Eleftheria terrae: one gene and its partner. The protein of the gene in region 2 interacts with the protein of the main gene of each other region in a pairwise test. Links are inferred from orthologs where the notes say so. Each region holds a gene or a part of one and is shown on either strand. Other genes may lie near its edges.

Evidence for each region.
Region 1: the proteins of leuS (region 2) and ligA interact in binary tests that used the Escherichia coli proteins (3 or more experiments, as listed by UniProt). The link is inferred for Eleftheria terrae from one-to-one orthologs.

What each region holds. Positions count from the first base shown.
Region 1 is NZ_CP106951.1:430,118-442,257, reverse strand. The notes cover bases 5,411-8,312. They hold ligA (NAD-dependent DNA ligase LigA), read right to left. Parts: upstream 7,949-8,312; coding sequence 5,873-7,948; downstream 5,411-5,872. Other genes in these bases: N7L95_RS02275 (hypothetical protein), read right to left, coding at 8,110-8,312; N7L95_RS02285 (sensor histidine kinase), read right to left, coding at 5,411-5,682. In the rest of the region: map (type I methionyl aminopeptidase), read left to right, coding at 1-613; N7L95_RS02295 ([protein-PII] uridylyltransferase), read left to right, coding at 627-3,251; def (peptide deformylase), read right to left, coding at 3,315-3,851; more of N7L95_RS02285, read right to left, coding at 3,922-5,410; more of N7L95_RS02275, read right to left, coding at 8,313-10,515; N7L95_RS02270 (HD domain-containing protein), read right to left, coding at 10,964-11,728; N7L95_RS02265 (GlxA family transcriptional regulator), read left to right, coding at 11,825-12,140. UniProt on the Escherichia coli protein: DNA ligase that catalyzes the formation of phosphodiester linkages between 5'-phosphoryl and 3'-hydroxyl groups in double-stranded DNA using NAD as a coenzyme and as the energy source for the reaction.
Region 2 is NZ_CP106951.1:3,212,044-3,218,136, reverse strand. The notes cover bases 2,860-6,093. They hold leuS (leucine--tRNA ligase), read right to left. Parts: upstream 5,730-6,093; coding sequence 3,060-5,729; downstream 2,860-3,059. Other genes in these bases: N7L95_RS14200 (ExbD/TolR family protein), read right to left, coding at 5,866-6,093; N7L95_RS14210 (LPS-assembly lipoprotein LptE), read right to left, coding at 2,860-3,054. Also shown: N7L95_RS14225 (CinA family protein), read left to right, coding at 1-358; N7L95_RS14220 (2-hydroxyacid dehydrogenase), read left to right, coding at 436-1,380; holA (DNA polymerase III subunit delta), read right to left, coding at 1,430-2,521; more of N7L95_RS14210, read right to left, coding at 2,521-2,859.

The DNA of each region.
Region 1 (12,140 bases), 2.8 Mb from region 2 along the record:
CACGCCCTACCCCAAGTCGATCTGCACCTCCATCAACCACCAGATCTGCCACGGCATCCCGAACGACCGGCCGCTGAAGAGCGGTGACATCGTCAATATCGATGTCACCGTCATCAAGGACGGCTGGCACGGCGACACCAGCCGCATGTTCGTGGTCGGCGAGGGCTCCATCCTCGCCAAGCGCCTGTGCCAGGTGACCTACGAGGCGATGTGGCGAGGCATCGTCAAGGTCAAGCCCGGCACCCGCCTGGGCGACATTGGCAACACCATCCAGACCTTCGCCGAGAACGCCGGCTTCTCGGTGGTGCACGAGTTCTGCGGCCACGGCATCGGCCAGCGCTTCCACGAGGAGCCGCAAGTGCTGCACTACGGCCGCGCCGGCACGCTGGAAGAACTGAAGCCGGGCATGATCTTCACGATCGAGCCGATGATCAACGCCGGCAAGCGCCACATCCGCGAGATGCCGGACGGCTGGACCATCGTCACCAAGGACCGCTCGCTATCGGCGCAGTGGGAGCACACGGTGCTGGTCACCGAAACCGGCTACGAGGTGCTCACCTTGTCCGAAGGCTACCCGCCGCTGCCCGACTTCGTCACCGCCACCGCGACCTGATCGCCCGCCCGGCATGACGGCCCAGCCCCGTGAGCCCATGGCCCCGGCCGTTGCGCCGGGCGACGTGACCGACCTGCGAGCCCGCTTCCGCAAGGGCAAGGCCGACATCCTGGACGTGTTCCGCCAGGCCCGGCCCAGCGCCGCGGCCGCGCGTCGCCTGCTCAAGAGCCTGACCCGGCATGTCGACGAGACGCTCGACGGCCTCTGGCAGCATGCCTTCCTGCCGCGCGGCGCGGCGCTGGTCGCAGTGGGCGGCTATGGGCGGGGCGAGCTGTTCCCGTACTCCGACGTGGACGTGCTGGTGCTGCTGCCGGACGACACCTCGCTGCAGCACGATGCGAATGCCGCGCTGAAGTCCAGCATCGAGGGATTCATCACCGCCTGCTGGGACATCGGGCTGGAGATCGGCTCCAGCGTGCGCAGCGTGAGCGAATGCCTGGAGGAAGCCGAGCGCGACGTGACGGTGCAGACGGCGCTGCTCGAATCGCGCTTCCTGTGCGGCTCCAAGGCGCTGTACCAGCACTTCCGCCGGGCCTATGAACGGCAGCTGGACGCACCGGCCTTCCTGCGCGCCAAGACGCTGGAGATGCGCCAGCGCCATCAGAAGTACGAGGACACGCCCTACTCGCTGGAGCCCAACTGCAAGGAAAGCCCGGGCGGCCTGCGCGACCTGCAGGTGGTGCTGTGGGTCGCACGCGCCGCCGGCCTGGGCAAGACCTGGGCGGAGCTGGCCGCCCGCGGGCTGGTGACCTCCTTCGAGGTCAAGCAGCTGCAGCGCAACGAGGGCATGCTCAAGCTGATCCGTGCCCGGCTGCACCTGGTGGCCGGCCGCCGCGAGGACCGGCTGGTGTTCGACCTGCAGACCTCGGTGGCCGAGACCTTCGGCTTCCAGGCCACGCGGGCGCGGCGCGCCTCGGAAGCGCTGATGCACCGCTACTACTGGGCCGCCAAGGCGGTGGCCCAGCTGAACCAGATCCTGATGCTCAACATCGAGGAGCGCATCAGCGGCTCGCAGGACGAGCCGATGCGCCCGATCGACGCCGAGTTCTTCGACCGCGCCGGCATGCTCGAGGTGGCCAGCGACGACCTGTACGAGCGCGACCGCCACGCCATCCTGCGCACCTTCCTGCTCTACCAGCAGACGCCGGGCGTGAAGGGCCTGTCGGCCCGCACGCTGCGGGCGCTGTACAACGCCCGCGAGCTGATGGACAGCGAGTTCCGCCGCGACCCGGTGAACCGCCAGACCTTCCTGCAGATCCTGAAGGAGCCGCAGGGCCAGACGCATGCCTTCCGGCTGATGAACCAGACCAGCGTGCTGGGCCGCTACCTGTGGGTGTTCCGCCGCATCGTCGGGCGCATGCAGCACGACCTGTTCCATGTCTACACCGTGGACCAGCACATCCTGATGGTGCTGCGCAACGTGCGGCGCTTCTTCGTGCCCGAGCATGCGCATGAGTACCCGTTCTGCTCCCAGCTGGCGGCGCAGTTCGAGCAGCCCTATGTGCTGTGGGTGGCGGCGCTCTTCCACGACGTGGCCAAGGGCCGTGGCGGCGACCATTCCGACCTCGGCGCCGAGGAGGTGAGGCGCTTCTGCCGCGACCACCAGATCCCGAAGGACCATGCGCGGCTGATCGAATTCCTGGTGAAGCACCACCTCACCATGTCGCGCATCGCCCAGAAGGAAGACCTGAGCGATCCTGACGTGATCCAGTCCTTCGTGCAGACGGTGGGCGACGAGCGCTGCCTGACCGCGCTGTACCTGCTCACGGTGGCCGACATCCGTGGCACCAGCCCCAAGGTCTGGAACGCCTGGAAAGGCAAGCTGCTGGAAGACCTGTACCGGCTGACGCTGCGGGCGCTGGGCGGCGGCAAGCCGAACCTCGACACTGAGATCGAAGCGCGCAAGCAGGAAGCCCTGCACACGCTCAACCTGTATTCGCTCTTGCCCGGCACGCAGGAAGCGCTGTGGAAGACGCTGGAGCTGAGCTATTTCGCCCGCCACGATGCCGGCGACATCGCCTGGCACAGCCGCTCGCTGTGGCGCTACGTGGCCACCGACAAGCCGGTGGTGCGGGCCCGCCTGTCGCCGGTGGGCGAAGGACTCCAGGTGCTGGTGTACGCGCCCGACCAGGCCGACCTGTTCGCCCGCATCTGCGGCTATTTCGACAGCGCCGGCTTCAGCATCCTGGATGCCAAGGTCCACACCACCAAGACCGGCTATGCGCTGGACACCTTCCAGGTGATCTCGCCCAGCCTGGACCACCACTACCGCGACCTGATCTCGCTGGTGGAGAACCAGCTGGGCCTGGCCCTGGTCAATTCGGGCCCGTTGCCCGAGCCCAGCCGGGGCCGGCTGTCGCGCCGGGTCAAGTCCTTCCCGGTCAAGCCGCGCGTCATGCTGCGGCCGGACGAACGGGCCCAGCGCTGGCTGCTGAGCGTGTCGGCCAGCGACCGCTCAGGCCTGCTTTATTCCATTGCACGGGTGCTGGCCAAGTACGGCGTCAACCTGCAGCTGGCCAAGGTCACCACCCTGGGCGAACGGGTGGAAGACACCTTCCTGATCGACGGGCCGGCGCTGCAGCAGAGCAAGGTGCAGCTGGAGATGGAGTCGGACCTGCTCGACGTGCTGGGGCCGTGAGGCCCGCGGCCGCGCCGGCAGCAGGAACGCACGGCGCAGCGCGCGCCCTCCCCGCCTGGCGACTCAGTCGTCGCTCGCGGCGTCCAGTTCGGGAAACAGCACCGAGGTGAAGCCGAAGCGGCTGAAGTCGCGCACGCGCATCGGGTAGAGCACGCCCTGCAGGTGATCGCACTCGTGCTGCACCACCCGGGCGTGGAAGCCTTCGGCCTCACGCTCGATGCGTTGGCCGCGAACGTCGAAGCCGCTGTAGCGGATGCGTGCAGGGCGCGGCACCACCCCGCGCAGGCCGGGCACCGAGAGGCAGCCCTCCCAGCCTTCTTCCTCGCTGTCGCCCAGCGGCACGATGGCCGGGTTGACCAGCACCGTCTCCGGCACCGGTGGCGCGTCGGGATAGCGCTGGTTGCTGCCGAAGCCGAAGATCACCACCGCCAGGTCCACGCCGATCTGCGGCGCCGCCAGGCCCGCGCCCCGGGCCGCCCGCATGGTGTCGAACAAGTCGCCCACCAGCGCATGCAGCGCCGGTGTATCGAAATCGCGCACCGGCTGCGCCACGCGCAACAGGCGCGGGTCCCCCATCTTCAGGATCTCTCTGATCGCCATGCTCACTTCCCTGGCCCCACCACGGGGCCGCCACAGGCGCCACACCACGCGGCGCAGCGGTGTGACCCGCTCAAGGCCCGGCCGTGCCGGCGCGCCGCTGCGGGTCGATGCGCTGCCGCGCATGCAGCGGCAGGCCATTGTCGCAGGCACCTGGCGAGGACAGCGGCAGCTCCACGGTGAACACGGTGCCGCAGCCGTCACCGTCGCTGTCGACGCGGACGCTGCCGCCGTGCAGGCGCGTCAGTTCGCGCACGATGGCCAGGCCCAGCCCCAGGCCGCCGTGGCGACGGCTGGTGGCTGCCTCCTGCTGGCGGAAGCGGTCGAACACATGGGGCAGGAACTCGGGCTTGATGCCGCGCCCGGTGTCGCTCACCGTGATGCAGGCCCAGCCACCCCGGCTGGCCAGGCTCACCGTGACCCGCCCACCTTCGGGCGTGAACTTGACCGCGTTGCCCAGCAGGTTGCCCACCACCTGCTGCAAGCGCGCCGGGTCGGCCTGCAGGCGCAGCGGCGCGGTGTCCAGGCGCAGCTGGATGGTGATGGACTTGCTTTCGGCTGCCGGCCGCACCGCCGCGCAGGCCTCCTGCAGCAGGCTGCCCAGCTCGATCTCCATGCGTTCGAGCTTGATGCGGCCTTCGACGATGCCACGGGTGTCCAGCAGGTCTTCGATCAGCCGGGTCTGCGACTGGGCGTTCTGGGCGATCACCGCCAGCCCGGCCTGCAGGTCCGCTTCGCCGACATGCCGTGCCTGCAGCACGCGGGCCCAGTTCAGCACCGCCGCCAGTGGCGTGCGCAGCTCGTGCGAGACCAGCGCCAGGAACTCGTCTTTCTGCCGGTTCGCCTCCTGCGCCTCGGCACGGGCCCGCTGCTCGCTTTGCAGCAGCCGTGCCTTCTCGGCATCGGCCCGCTGGCGCTCGATCAGGTCGGCCGCCTGGCGTGCCAGCAGGTCCACCACTCTGAGGCGATATTCCGGCGGGCAGCCCGGCGTGCTCCAGTGGGTCGAGAGCACGCCGATGGGCTGGCCGGCCCGGCTGAGCAGCGGCGTCGCCTGCAGTGCCCGCACGCCGGCGGCATGCAACACCGCGAGCGTCTCAGGATGGCGAAACAGCTCGGCCCGGTCGATGTCCTCCACCACAACGCGCTGGCGCCGCGCCAGCGCGGTGCCGCAGGCCGCTGCGCCGTGGGCGACGGTCGCGAAATAGGCCTGGAAGTCGCGGTCCAGCCCGCGGCCGGCGCGCAGCGTCAGGCTGCCATTGGCGGGGTCGTAGAGCTGCAGCGACCCCATGCTCGCGCCGGTCACTTCCGTGGCGGCGTCGACGATGCTCTGCAGCAGCCGGTCGAGGTCGTCGGCCTGGCCGATCGACAGGCTGATGGCATGCAGGCGGCGCAAGGCCGCGATCTCCTGCTCCTGCCGTGCCTCGCTGCGGGCCAGCGCCAGCTCGGCCCGCTTGCGGGCGCCGATGTCCAGCAGCACGCCGCTCATGCGCACACAGCGGCCGCGCTCATCCATCACCGGCCGTCCCCGGCCTTCCACCCAGCGCGTCGGCAGGCCGGCGGGCGCCACCCGGAATTCGGCGGCATACGGCTCGCCGCTTTCCATGGTGTGCTGCAGCGCCTGCCGGACACGATCGCGATCATCCGGCACGATGAGCTCGAAGAACGCTTCCGGCGAGGCGTCGGCCTCGATGCCCAGCATCTCCCTCACCGGTCCCAGCCGGGTGGCGCGCGCCCGGGCCAGGTCCCAGTCCCATGCGATGGCCTGGGCCGCCTGCAGCGCATACTGCATCCGCTCGTGCAGGTGGACGAAGGACTCCTTGCCTCGGTGTTCCATACATCCCTCCCGTGCTGCAGTACGCAGCGTCACGCCAGCCCTGGCCGGCCCGCCTACGATGCGCCACTGTAGAACGATGGCCGCTGCCGTGCGCTGGAAACTGCAGCCGTTCGGAGGGTTGCCCCATCGGGCAAGGGACGGGGTGCCTGCCGCACCGTCCGCCCTGCCCTGATGGCGCGGCGTCTGCCGTTCAGCCGGCCAACAAGGCGCGCAGGCCGTCCTCGTCCAGCACTGCCACGCCCAGTTCCTGGGCCTTGGCCAGCTTGCTGCCTGCCTCGGCCCCCGCCACCAGGAAATCGGTCTTCTTGGACACCGAGCCGGCGACTTTACCGCCCGCCGCCTCGATCAGCTCCTTGGCCTCCTCGCGCGTCATCGAGGGAAGCGTTCCCGTGAGCACGAAGGTCTTGCCGCTCAGGGCACGCGGCGCACTGCTGGCCGCGCCTTCGCCCTCCTCCCAGTGCACGCCGGCGGCGCGCAACTGCTCCACCACCTCGCGGTTGTGCGGCTGCTCGAAGAAGGTGTGGATGCTCTCGGCCACCACCGGCCCGACATCGTTGACCTCCAGCAGCTGCTCCACGCTGGCGTCCATGATGCGGTCAAGCTGCCCGAAGTGGCGGGCAAGGTCTTTCGCGGTGGCTTCGCCGACATGGCGGATGCCCAGGCCGAACAGGAAGCGGCCGAGCGTCGTGCGCTTGGACGATTCGAGCGCCGCCACCAGGTTCTGCGCCGATTTCTCGGCCATGCGCTCCAGCGCGGAGAGCTTGGCCACCCCCAGCGTGTACAGCTCGGGCAACGTCCGGATCAGCCCCTGGTCCACCAGCTGCTCGACCAGCTTGTCGCCCAGGCCCTCGATGTCGAGCGCGCGGCGCTGCGCGAAGTGCAGGATGGCTTGCTTGCGCTGGGCGGCGCAGAACAGGCCGCCGGTGCAGCGCCAATCCACCTCGCCTTCCTCGCGCACGATGTCGGAGCCGCACACCGGGCAATGGCCGCCCAGGCGGCGGTACAGGTCCCAGGGCTCGCCCGCGGCGACCTCGTCGGGGCGCCGCTCCAGCACCACCGACACCACCTCCGGAATGACGTCGCCGGCGCGCCGCACGATGACGGTGTCGCCGATGCGCACATCCTTGCGGGTGATTTCGTCCTGGTTGTGCAGGGTCGCATTGGTCACCGTCACGCCGCCGACGAACACCGGCGCCAGCTTGGCCACCGGCGTCATCTTGCCGGTGCGCCCGACCTGCACATCGATGTCGCGCACGGTGGTGGTCTGCTCCTGGGCGGGGTACTTGTGCGCCACCGCCCACACCGGCTCACGGTTGCGAAAGCCGAGCTGGCGCTGCAGCGCCAGGCTGTTGACCTTGTAGACCACACCGTCGATGTCGAAGGGCAGCGCGTCACGCTTGGCCGCCACCTGCTGGTGAAAGGCCACCAGCCCCTCGGCACCGTGGGCCACCGTGCGTTCTGCGCTGACCGGCAGGCCGAAGGCGGCCAGGGCGTCCAGGATGCCGCTGTGCGTGTCAGGCGCACCGGGCCAGTCGCCCACCTCGCCCAGGCCATAGGCATAGAAGGACAGCGGCCGCTGCGCCGTGATCTTGGGGTCGAGCTGGCGCACCGCTCCGGCGGCGGTGTTGCGCGGGTTGATGAAGGTGCGCTCGCCTGCCTCGCGCTGCCGGGCGTTGAGGCGTTCGAAGGCATCGCGGCGCATGTAGATCTCGCCGCGCACCTCCAGCACCGCCGGCACGGCACCGTCGAGCAGGCGCAGCGGGATCTGGCCGATGGTGCGGATGTTGGCCGTGACGTCCTCGCCCTGCTCGCCGTTGCCACGGGTGACGGCGCGCACCAGCAGGCCGGCCTCGTAGCGCAGGCTGATGGCCAGGCCGTCGAACTTCAGCTCGGCGGCATAGTCCACCGGCGGGTCTTCGGGCGACAGTCCCAGGCGCTTGCGGATGCGGGCATCGAAGGCCACCGCCCCGTCGGCGGTGGTGTCGGTCTCGGTCTGGATCGACAGCATCGGCACGCGGTGCGGCACCGAGGCGAGCTCCTGCAACAGCGCGCCGCCGACGCGCTGCGTGGGCGAGTCGGGTGTCTGCAGCTCGGGATAGGCGGTCTCCAGCGCTTGCAGCTCCTGGAAGAGCTTGTCGTACTCGGCATCCGGGACCTCGGGATCGTCGAGCACGTAATAGCGATAGGCGTGGTGGTGCAGCTGGGTGTGCAACTCGGCGGCGCGCGCCAGCGCGGCATCGCGGTCGGGAGAGGAGGAAGAGGACATGCGGACTCGACTACCGGGGAAAGGGCCTGCAAAGGCACAAGCATGCCATGAGACCCGGAATGAAAAACGGGCCGGTCGAGGACCGGCCCGTGGCCACGGCGCGGGCAAGGGCACCGCGCCGGCCGGCGCGCCTGGCGCGCCGTGATGTCAGGGCAGGACGGTCAAGGCATGAAGGGCACCGTGGTGCCGTCCACCTCGATCACCAGGCCGCTGCCGGTGCCGCGCACGCGGCCGACCAGCTGGCCGCCGCTCTTCACTTCCACCACGCCCTGGATGCCGCCGCCAACGACGATCTGCGTCGTCAGCTCACCGGTGAACTCATAGCGCCGACCGTTGACGTCGAACACCACGTTCTCGTAGGCCATGCGGGTGCGGCCCGTGCCACCGGCCAGCGGCTCGGCGAACTCGAACACCAGGGTGCTGTCCACCGGGAAGGTGGCATTCACGCCCTGCACGCCGTCGAGCGCGGTGGTGGTGGCCAGCACGGTGATCACGCTGCGATCCACCTTCTCCGCGCCAGTGACGGTGCGGGTGTAGCTGGACTTCGCGCCTCCCGTCACGGTGACGTCGGAGGCCCAGCCGTCGTCGCCGTCCGAGGTGCGCACGCGGGCGTTCTGCATCAGCGAGGAGGTGGTGCCGGCGTCCGGATTGAGCGAGACGCGCTCGTAGTTCATGCCCACGGTGCCCGAGTGGGTCACCTGGTCGCTGACGCAGTTGCTGAAGGTGGCCGACACCTCACCCTTGGCCGGCAGCGGCTTGCCCACCGGGAAGGGCGCGCTTTGCAGCGTGACCGCCGCCGAGCCGCTGCTGCAGACCTCGGCCGGATCGAGGGCGACCAGCGTGTCCTCCTCGGCGAAGATCATGGGCGCCACCGCGGCCTGGTGCACGTACAGCGGCAGCTGGATCATGCGCAGCACCTTGATCTTCTCAGAGGTGGCGCTATCGGCCACCGTGAGGCGCACCGTCTCGCTGACGGTGCTGCCCGCCGGGCTGGTGGCCACCACGCTGAACATCGCGCCGTCGTCGGCAGCGGTGAGCACCGGGGTCCGGTAGGAGCTGCCGGTGGCACCGGCAATCGCCACGCCGTTGCGGCGCCATTGCAGGGAAACGCCGCGCGGGTTCTCCAGGGCGACCACGAACTCGACGGTATCGCCCACAGCGGCCGTGCGGGCCGCCGGCTGGACCGAGAACACCGGCGGCTTGGCCGCAGTGACGGTCAGCACTGCCTCGTTGCTCGTCACTGTGCCGAGCCGGTTGCTCACCACGACCGAGAAGCGCGCCCCGCTATCGGCCATCAGTGCCGGGTAGAGCAGCAGCGTGTCACCGGTGGCGCCGGCGATCGGCTGGCCATTGCGGCGCCACTGGTAGCTCAGCGGCCGGCTGCCCTGCGCCAGCACCGTGATGGCGGCGAACTGGCCGACCTCGACGCTGACGCTGCTCGGCTGCTGCAGCAACGTGGGCGGCTGCGGCCCCTCCGGCAGGACCAGGCACTGCGGCAGGTAGATGTCCACAGCGGACGGCCCGACCTGGGTGGCCACCGCGTTCTCGCCCTCGAAGTCGCGGCCGATGATGGTGGCGCGGCCATTGCGGCGGATCGGCACCACGAACTCGCCCGCCGGCGTCGTCGGTACCGAGGCGCTGCCCGAGTAGTCGATGCCATGGCTCTCGGCATAGCCGGGAACGACCGGCTTGCCGTCCTTGTACTTCAGGCAGCCGTGCACATAGATCGTGTCCTGCACCTTGTCGGCGTTCCAGTAGGTGAAGTGCTTCACCTTGCCTTCGTAGTACTGCTGCGGCGGGCTGCCTTTCAGGCTGGCCTCCCCCTCCTGCACCCAGCGGCCGCGCGATTCGTCGAACCACCACAGCGGAATCGTCGGCTCGGGCGTGGTCGAACGCGTGGAGAGCGGGATGCGCAGGGTCGCCTCCTGCCCGGCCTTGAGGTTGACCCGACGGCCGTCGGCGTCGCGCAGGCGCACCTGCACCGCGCCGAAGCTCTCGATGCGCTGGCCGGCATCGGTGGTGTAGTCGCCCGGCATGCTGCCCGGGTCGTTGGCCGGATTCAGCGGTGTCAGGTCCACCGTGACGCGCCCGCGCGGCGCGCCGCCGCCCACCACTTCCAGGCTGTTGGCCGGCAGGTCCACCCGGGCGGTGCTGCCCGGCATGGTGACCACACCCGGCTGACCGGCGTCGATGGTGGCGCTGGCGCCCACCCGCACCAGCCTCACTTCACCGCGGCTGCGCTGGCCGGCGCTCAGGTCCAGGGCCAGGAAGCCATCGGCATAGCCGGCCTTCTCCACCTTGAAGACGCGCCGCCCACCGGCCGGCACGCCGTCCACCGTGAAGCGCCCGTTGGCGTCGGTGCGGACATCGACACCTTCGGTGGTGACACGTGCGTCGGTCAGCGCGGCCGACGTATCGCTGGCCACGGCCAGGCCCGACACGCTCGCGGTGGCCGGCTTTTCACCACCGTCGTCACCACCACCGCCACCGCCGCCACAAGCGGCCAGGGCCAGGACAAGAGCGGCGGCCTTGGCACCAGCCAGCCATCGCAGCAAGCGATCATTCACGGGAAACTCCCTTCAAGGATGGAGGTACTGCGGCCAGGGCGGCACCAGGCACACCTTCGCAGCGCAAAACCACGGGGCTCTGCGGCCCCTGGCGCGGCGAAGTGTAAAAGCCGCCGCTGCAGGCCCCAGCCAGTCCCTGGGCCCCTAAGTGAGGGAACTTTGCAACAAACGGTTAATGTTGCCCGGCCCAGCGGCCGCAGTGGCGCCTGCGGCCGGCGAGGCACCGCGCCGCCACCCGCGGGGCGTGCTCCGGGGCGTGCCGGGCGTGCCCGGCGTGCCCGACGTGCCCGACGTGCCCGGCGTGCCCGGGCCTGCCGCCGCACCGTGCCGGCCATGCGCCATGGCTGCCGCGACGACCGCATGTGACCGCTGCATGCCGTGGCGGCGTGCCGCGGGCGTCTGCCGTGGCCGCCAGCAGAACGGCCTGCCAGGGTGGATCCGGGGCCGGTCACTCGTCGAAGGGGGCCTGGCGCACCAGGTCGATGAAACCGAAGCGGTGCACCCACAGGCCAATGCGGGTGTGCGGGGCGGCGTCGGCCTGGTGCTGCAGGCAGGGGCACAAGGCCGCCTTCATCTGCAGGCGCGGATGCCGCTGCAGCACCGCCTGGCGCAATGGGTTCGGCACTTCCCGATGGCGGCGGCCGATCACGTCCAGCGCCGCGCCGGCCTGCACCAGGTGGGCCTCCACCCCGCACTCCACCGGCACACGGGGGTTGAGGTGCAGGCTGATGGCCTCCGCAACGCAAGCCGCCTGCACCGGGCTGGCGCCCGCCTGGCGCATCAGCGCCTCGGCTGCCGCCGCTCCCCGCACCGCGAAGCAGCGCCGGGCCGGCTCGGCATGCGCTTCGGTCAGGCCCAGGTCGTGCAGCAGGGCGGCGGCGAAGAACAGACTGCGGTCGGGCTTCAGGCCCTGGTTCAGGGCCAGCAGGCTGCCCCAGGCATAGGTGCGCCAGGCATGCTCCGTCAGCCAGCGTGGCTGCACGGCCTCGGCGGCCGCCAGGGCGGCACGGGCCAGCTTGTCATGGGGCGGCGCAATGTGCCGCAGGGCGTCCGCGTCGAGCTCCAGCAGGCCCGGCGCCGGTGGCGTCAGCCTGCCGCGGCGCCATTGCTTCAACCGCGCCGCCATCGCGCCAAGCAGCAATCCCCAGCGCTCGCGCGGGCTGAGCACCCCGCCGCCGGCCTGCGCCCATTCCCATCCACCCATGCTGTTCATGACATCCTCCTTGTGTGGCCATGGGCGTCAGTGTGCAAATCGACAAAGCCGCCGGCGAGTGGCAGGATCGACGTTCAACGCACCATTCTTGACAACATGCAAGTGGCCGTCCTCGTGCTCCCCCAGGTGATGGACAGCAGCCTCTCGATCACGCTGGACGTGATCTCGGCCGCCAACCAGCTGGCCGGGTACCAGGGCCGGGCAGCGCCCTTCAGCGTGGTGACCGCCGGCCTCGGCCGCCGCGTGCAGGCGGGCTCGGGCTTGCACATCGGTGGACTGACGCCCTTGCGCGCGCTTGGCGTGCCGGCGCTGGTGGTGGTGCCCGGCGCACGGCTGGCCCTGCCGGCACAGCTCGATGCCTGGCTGGCCAGCCCGCCGCTGCGCCGCGCCATTGGCTGGCTGCGGCAACAGG
Region 2 (6,093 bases):
CGACTGGTTCGAGCGCGGCATGGTGACGTATTCGAACGAGGCCAAGACCGAGCTGCTGGGCGTGCCGGCCGAGCTGATCACCCGCCACGGCGCGGTCAGCCGCGAGGTGGCGATGGCCATGGCGCTGGGCGCCCTGCAGCACTCGCGCGGGCACATCAGCGTGGCGGTGACCGGCATCGCCGGGCCGGGCGGCGGCAGCGAAGCCAAGCCGGTCGGCACCGTGTGGTTCGGCTTTGCGCGCGGGCAGGACTTCGTGCACACCGAATGCGTGCGCTTCAAGGGCGACCGGGCCCAGGTGCGGTCCGCCGCGGTGGGTCATGCGCTGACCCGGTTGGTGGCGATCGTCAGCGGCGACTGAGGCCGCTGCCGCGCTGGCGCTAGGCCGGCGCTGCATGCCCTACAGTGTGGCGATCCTTACCTCCGTTGCCGACCGCCATGAGCCTCCTGCTGGCTGCTTCCTTCGACAATGCTGAACGGGCCCGCTGGCTGGCCGAGCTGCAGGGCCACCTGCCCGGCGAGCAGTGGTGCGTCTGGCATCCCGGCCTGGCGGCCGGGGAGCGCGAGGAGGTGGAGGTCGCCATCGTCGCCAACCCGCCGCCTGGCAGCCTGGCTGGCCTGCCACGCCTGCGCCTGGTGCAGTCCTTGTGGGCCGGCGTGGACCGGTTGCTGCGCGATCCCGGCCTGCCGGCCGGCGTGCCACTGGCCCGCATGGTGGACCCGGCCATGAACGAGGCGATGGCCGAGACTGCGCTGTGGGCGGTGCTCTCGCTGCAGCGGGGCTTCTACGACTACGCGCGCCAGCAGCGGCAGGCGCAATGGCTGCAGCACGGCCAGCGCCGCGCCGACCAGGTGGCGGTGCTGGTGCTGGGCCTGGGCGAGATGGGCCGCACGGTGGCGCTGCGGCTGCTGGCCAATGGCTATCGCGTGACGGCCTGGAGCCGGCGGCCGGCCCGGCTGGACGGCGTGCTCACCTGCAGCGGCCCGGAAGGCCTGCAGGCGGCCCTGCCGGAGGCCGACATCGTCATCAACCTGTTGCCGCTGACGCCGCACACCGAGGGGCTCTTCGATGCCCGCACCTTCACCCGCATGCGCGAGGGCAGCAGCCTGGTGAACCTGGCGCGCGGCGGCCATGTGGTGGAGGCCGACCTGCTGGTGGCGCTGGAAGAAGGCCGGCTGCGGCATGCCGTGCTGGATGTGTTCCGCGAGGAGCCGCTGCCGGCTGGCAACTTGCTGTGGTCGCACCCGCGCGTCACGGTGCTGCCGCATGTGGCGGCCCAGACCGACCCGACCACCGCGGCTGCGGTGGTGGCGGCCAATGTGCGCGCCCTGCGCGCGGGGCAGCCGCTGCACCACCTGGTGGACCGGCTGGCCGGCTACTGAGGGGCGCTGCCGACATGCCGGCCCGGCCTGGCCGGCAGGGCCGCCGCCGTCAGGCGCGCAGCGCCAGCCAGCGGCCGCTCGCCTCGCGCGGGCTGACCGGCACCGAGACCGCTTCCACCACCATCAGCGCCAGGCGGCGCAGCGCGGCCCACGGCTCGGCGGGCCAGTCGGGATGGCGCAGGCCCTTGACCAGGCCGTCGCAGACCTGGGCCGCATCGAGCAGCGCGTCCACGCTGCGGTCGCTCAGGCGCGGCAGCACCCGCTCGAACAGCTTCTCCTTCAGGCCCCAGACCCGCTGCTCGCGCAGCGCCATGGGCAGCGGCCGGCCGGCCAGCAGCGCGTCCTTCACCCGCTTGAGCGTGCGGATGTCCTCGGCCAGCGTCCAGTGCACCAGCACCGCCGCCTCGCCCTCTGCCTCCAGCCCGTCGAGCATGCGCAGCACCCGCGCCACCTGGCCGGCAAGCACCGCCTCGGACAGCTTGAACACGTCGTAGCGGGCCACGTTGAGCACCGCCACCTCGACCTGCTCGAAGCTCAGTTCGCCGGGAGGGTAGAGCAGGCCCAGCTTCTGGATCTCCTGGTGGGCGGCGAGCAGGTTGCCCTCCACCCGGTCGGCGAAGAAGGCCAGCGTGCGCTGCCCCTCCTCGCCGCCTTGCACCCGCTGGCCCTGGGCCGACAGGCGCTGTGCGATCCAGCCGGGCAGCAGCTTGCGCTCGATGGGGTCGATGCGCACCGTGACGCCCGCGCCGTCGAGCGCGGTGAACCAGCCGCTCGACTGGGCCGTCTTGTCCAGCCGTGGCAGCACGACGATGGTCACCAGGTCGTCGCCCAGGTGTTCGCAATAGCGCTGCAGGGCCTCGGAGCCGTCCTTGCCCGGCTTGCCGCCGGGAATGCGGATCTCGATCAGGCGCTTGTCGGCGAACAGGCTGAGGGCCTGTGCCGCGCCCAGCAGTTCGCCCCAGTCGAAATGGGCGCCGGCCACCGTGTGCACGGTGCGCTCGGCATGGCCGGCGGCCCGGGCGGCGGCACGGATGGCGTCGCAGGCTTCCTGCACCAGCAGCGCCTCGTCGCCATGCAGGGTGTAGAGCGGCCGCAGTTCCCGCTGCAGGTGGGCCTGCAGCTGATCCAGTCGCAACTGCATCAGGGCTTCACCGCGGCCAGGCGGCGCAGCATCTGGGTGGTGATGTCGCGGCGCATCTCGCGCACCAGCTCGGCTTCCTCGCTTTCCTTGCCGAGGGCCGCGCTTTCGTTGTAGCTGAGCGGCTGGCCCAGCTCCAGCGTGGTGTCGGGAATCAGCTCCCGGCCGGAGGGCGTGCGCACGCGAAAGCGCACCCTCGAACGCAGCGTGATTTCACGCACCTGGCCGGCGGCCGTGTTGGCGCTGACCGAGCGCACGATGCTGTCGTCCAGCACGTCGAGCACCACCTCGGCGTCCTTGGCGGCTTCGACCACCCGCAGGTCGGGCGCGGCCGCCAGCTGCCGGCGCAGCTCCAGCGACAGCTCCGAGCGGGGGGCCACGCCGAGCTGGATGCTGCGGAAGGCGAAGGTCGGCGCGCCGCGCAGCTTGAAGCCGCAGCCGCCGAGCAGCAACGCCGCCATGGCGGCGCTGCCGAGCAGGCCGCGGCGGGACAGCGGGCGGCGGAGGAGGCGGGCGGCGGCGGAGCGGGTCGTCATCCGGCTCATACCACCACGTTGACGAGCCGGCCCGGCACGATCACCACCTTCTTCGGCGGCTTGCCCTCGGCGAACTTGGCAAAGTCGGGCGAGGCGAGCGCCGCCGCCTCGATGGCCGCCTTGTCGGCCGACGCCGAGACCTTCACCGAGCCGCGCAGCTTGCCGTTGACCTGCAGCATCAGCTCGATCTCGTCCTGCACCAGCGCGCCTTCGTCGACATGCGGCCAAGGCGCATCCAGCAGCTCGCCGTACTGCGCCACATAGCCCAGGTCCTGCCACAGCGCCTGCGTGATGTGCGGGCAGGCCGGGTAGAGCACCCGCAACAGGATGCCCACCGCCTCGTGCACCGCCCAGCTGGCGTAGTGCCGGTCCGGGTGGTTCTGGGCGTCGAAGCCTTCCAGCGTCTTGAGCAGCTTCATGCAGGCCGACACCACGGTGTTGTACTGCATGCGCTCGTAGTCATAGCTGGCCTGCTGCAGCAGCTTGTAGACCTCGCGGCGCAGCTCCTTCACGTCGCTGGGTGCGGCGGCGTAGATCAGCTCGGCCGCCAGGCCTTCGGGCAGCACCTCGGCGATCTGCTCGCGGTGGGTCTGCGCGTAGTTCCAGACGCGCTTGAGGAAGCGGTGCGCGCCTTCCACGCCGGCATCGTTCCACTCCAGCGTCTGCTCCGGCGGCGAGGCGAACATCACGAACAGGCGCGCGGTATCGGCACCGTAGGTGTCGATCAGGTCCTGAGGGTCGACGCCGTTGTTCTTGGACTTCGACATCGTGGTGAGTTCGTGCTCGAGCTTCGAGCCGTCCTTCTTCAGCGTCGCGCCCGTGATCTGGCCATGCTCATTGCGCAGCACATCGACTTCCGATTCCCAGTAGAAGTTCTTACCCCCGCCTTCGGGCTTCTGGAAATAGGCGTCGTTCAGCACCATGCCCTGCGTCAGCAGCCGGGTGAACGGCTCGTCCACCTTCACCAGGCCGAGGTCGCGCATCACCTTGGTCCAGAAGCGCGCATACAGCAGGTGCAGGATGGCGTGCTCGATGCCGCCGATGTACTGGTCCATCGGCATCCAGTACTGCGCGCCGCCGGCGACCATCTGCTGCTCGTTCGCCGGGTCGCAGTACCGCATGAAGTACCAGGACGAATCGACGAAGGTGTCCATCGTGTCCGTCTCGCGCTGAGCCGGCTTGCCGCACTTCGGGCAGGCCACGTTCAGGAAGTCGGCCCGCTTGTTCAGCGGGTTGCCGCTGCCGTCGGGCACGCAGTCCTGGGGCAGCACCACCGGCAGGTCCTGCTCGGGCACCGGCACCGGGCCGCAGTCGCCACAGTGGATGATGGGGATGGGGGTGCCCCAGTAGCGCTGGCGGCTCACGCCCCAGTCGCGCAGGCGCCAGGTGGTCTTCTTCTCACCCAGGCCGAGTGCCGCCAGCGCATCGGCCACCGCGTCGACCGCGGCCTTGTAGCCCAGGCCGTCGAAGCGGCCGGAGGCGATCGTGGTGCCGCGCTGCTTGTCGCCGTACCACTCGGCCCAGGCGTCGGTGGAATAGGTCTCGCCTTCGACCGCCACCACCTGCTTGATCGGCAGGCCGTACTTCTTCGCAAAGGCGAAGTCGCGTTCGTCATGTGCCGGCACGCCCATGACGGCGCCGTCGCCATAGCTCATCAGCACGTAGTTGCCGACCCAGACCTCGACCTGCTCGCCGCTCAGCGGATGGGTCACGAACAGCCCGGTGGGCAGGCCTTCCTTCTCCTTGAGCGCCAGCTCGGCCTCGGTGGTGCCGCCCTTCTTGCAGTCCTCGATGAAGGCCGCCAGCGCCGGGTTGCCGGCCGCCGCGTGGGTGGCCAGGGGGTGCTCCGGCGCCACCGCGCAGAAGGTCACGCCCATGATGGTGTCGGCCCGCGTCGTGAAGACGTAGAGCTTGCCGCCCTGGATCAGCTGGCCGCTGTCGTCGGCAATCTCGTGCGGGAAGGCGAAGCGCACGCCTTCGCTCTTGCCGATCCAGTTCTCCTGCATCAGCCGCACGCGCTCGGGCCACCCGGGCAGCTGGTGCTGCACATGCTCCAGCAGTTCCTCGGCGTAGTCGGTGATCTTCAGGTAGTAGCCCGGGATCTCGCGCTTTTCCACCAGCGCCCCGGTGCGCCAGCCGCGGCCGTCGATCACCTGCTCGTTGGCCAGCACCGTCTGGTCCACCGGGTCCCAGTTGACGACCTGCGTCTTGCGGTAGGCGATGCCCTTTTCCAGCATCTTGAGGAACAGCCACTGGTTCCACTTGTAGTAGGCCGGATCGCAGGTGGTGATCTCGCGCGACCAGTCGATCGCCAGCCCCATCGCCTGCATCTGCTTCTTCATGTAGGCGATGTTGTCGTAGGTCCACTGCGCCGGCGGCACGCCGTTCTTCAGCGCCGCGTTCTCCGCCGGCAGGCCGAAGGCGTCCCAGCCCATCGGCATCAGGACGTTGTAGCCCTGCATGCGCAGCTGGCGCGTCAGCATGTCGTTGATCGTGTAGTTGCGCACGTGGCCCATGTGCAGCTTGCCCGAGGGGTAGGGCAGCATCGAGCAGGCGTAGAACTTCTTCTTGCTCGTGTCCTCGGTGACGCGATAGGCGTCGCGGGCCTGCCAGTGGGCTTGCGCGGCGGTCTCGACCTCGCGCGGGTTGTAGGCTTTGGGCTGTTCGGTGTTCATGGGTGGTGGGCCTGCGGTGCGGGGCCGGTCCTGCTCGGATCCAAAGGTGGTCGATTATAGGAAGCAGGGGTGCCGAGGCGAGGCCTGCTTTGGCGGTGGTGCGGGGGCTCCCCGCATGGCCGGGGAACGCTGCCGCTCAGCGGCTGGCGGCCGCTGCCGGCTCGGCGACGAAGGCAATGCGGTGCAGCCCGGCCAGCTGCAGCTGGCCGATCAGCTCGGCCACCTCGCCATAGGGCACGCTGCGGTCGGCCTGCAGCTGCACCTCCAGCTCCGGGTTCTGGCGGGCGGCGCTGGCCACGCGCTCGGCGAAGGCCTCGGGCGCCAGCCGCTCGCGGTCGAGGTACAGCTCGCCGGCCGGTGTCAG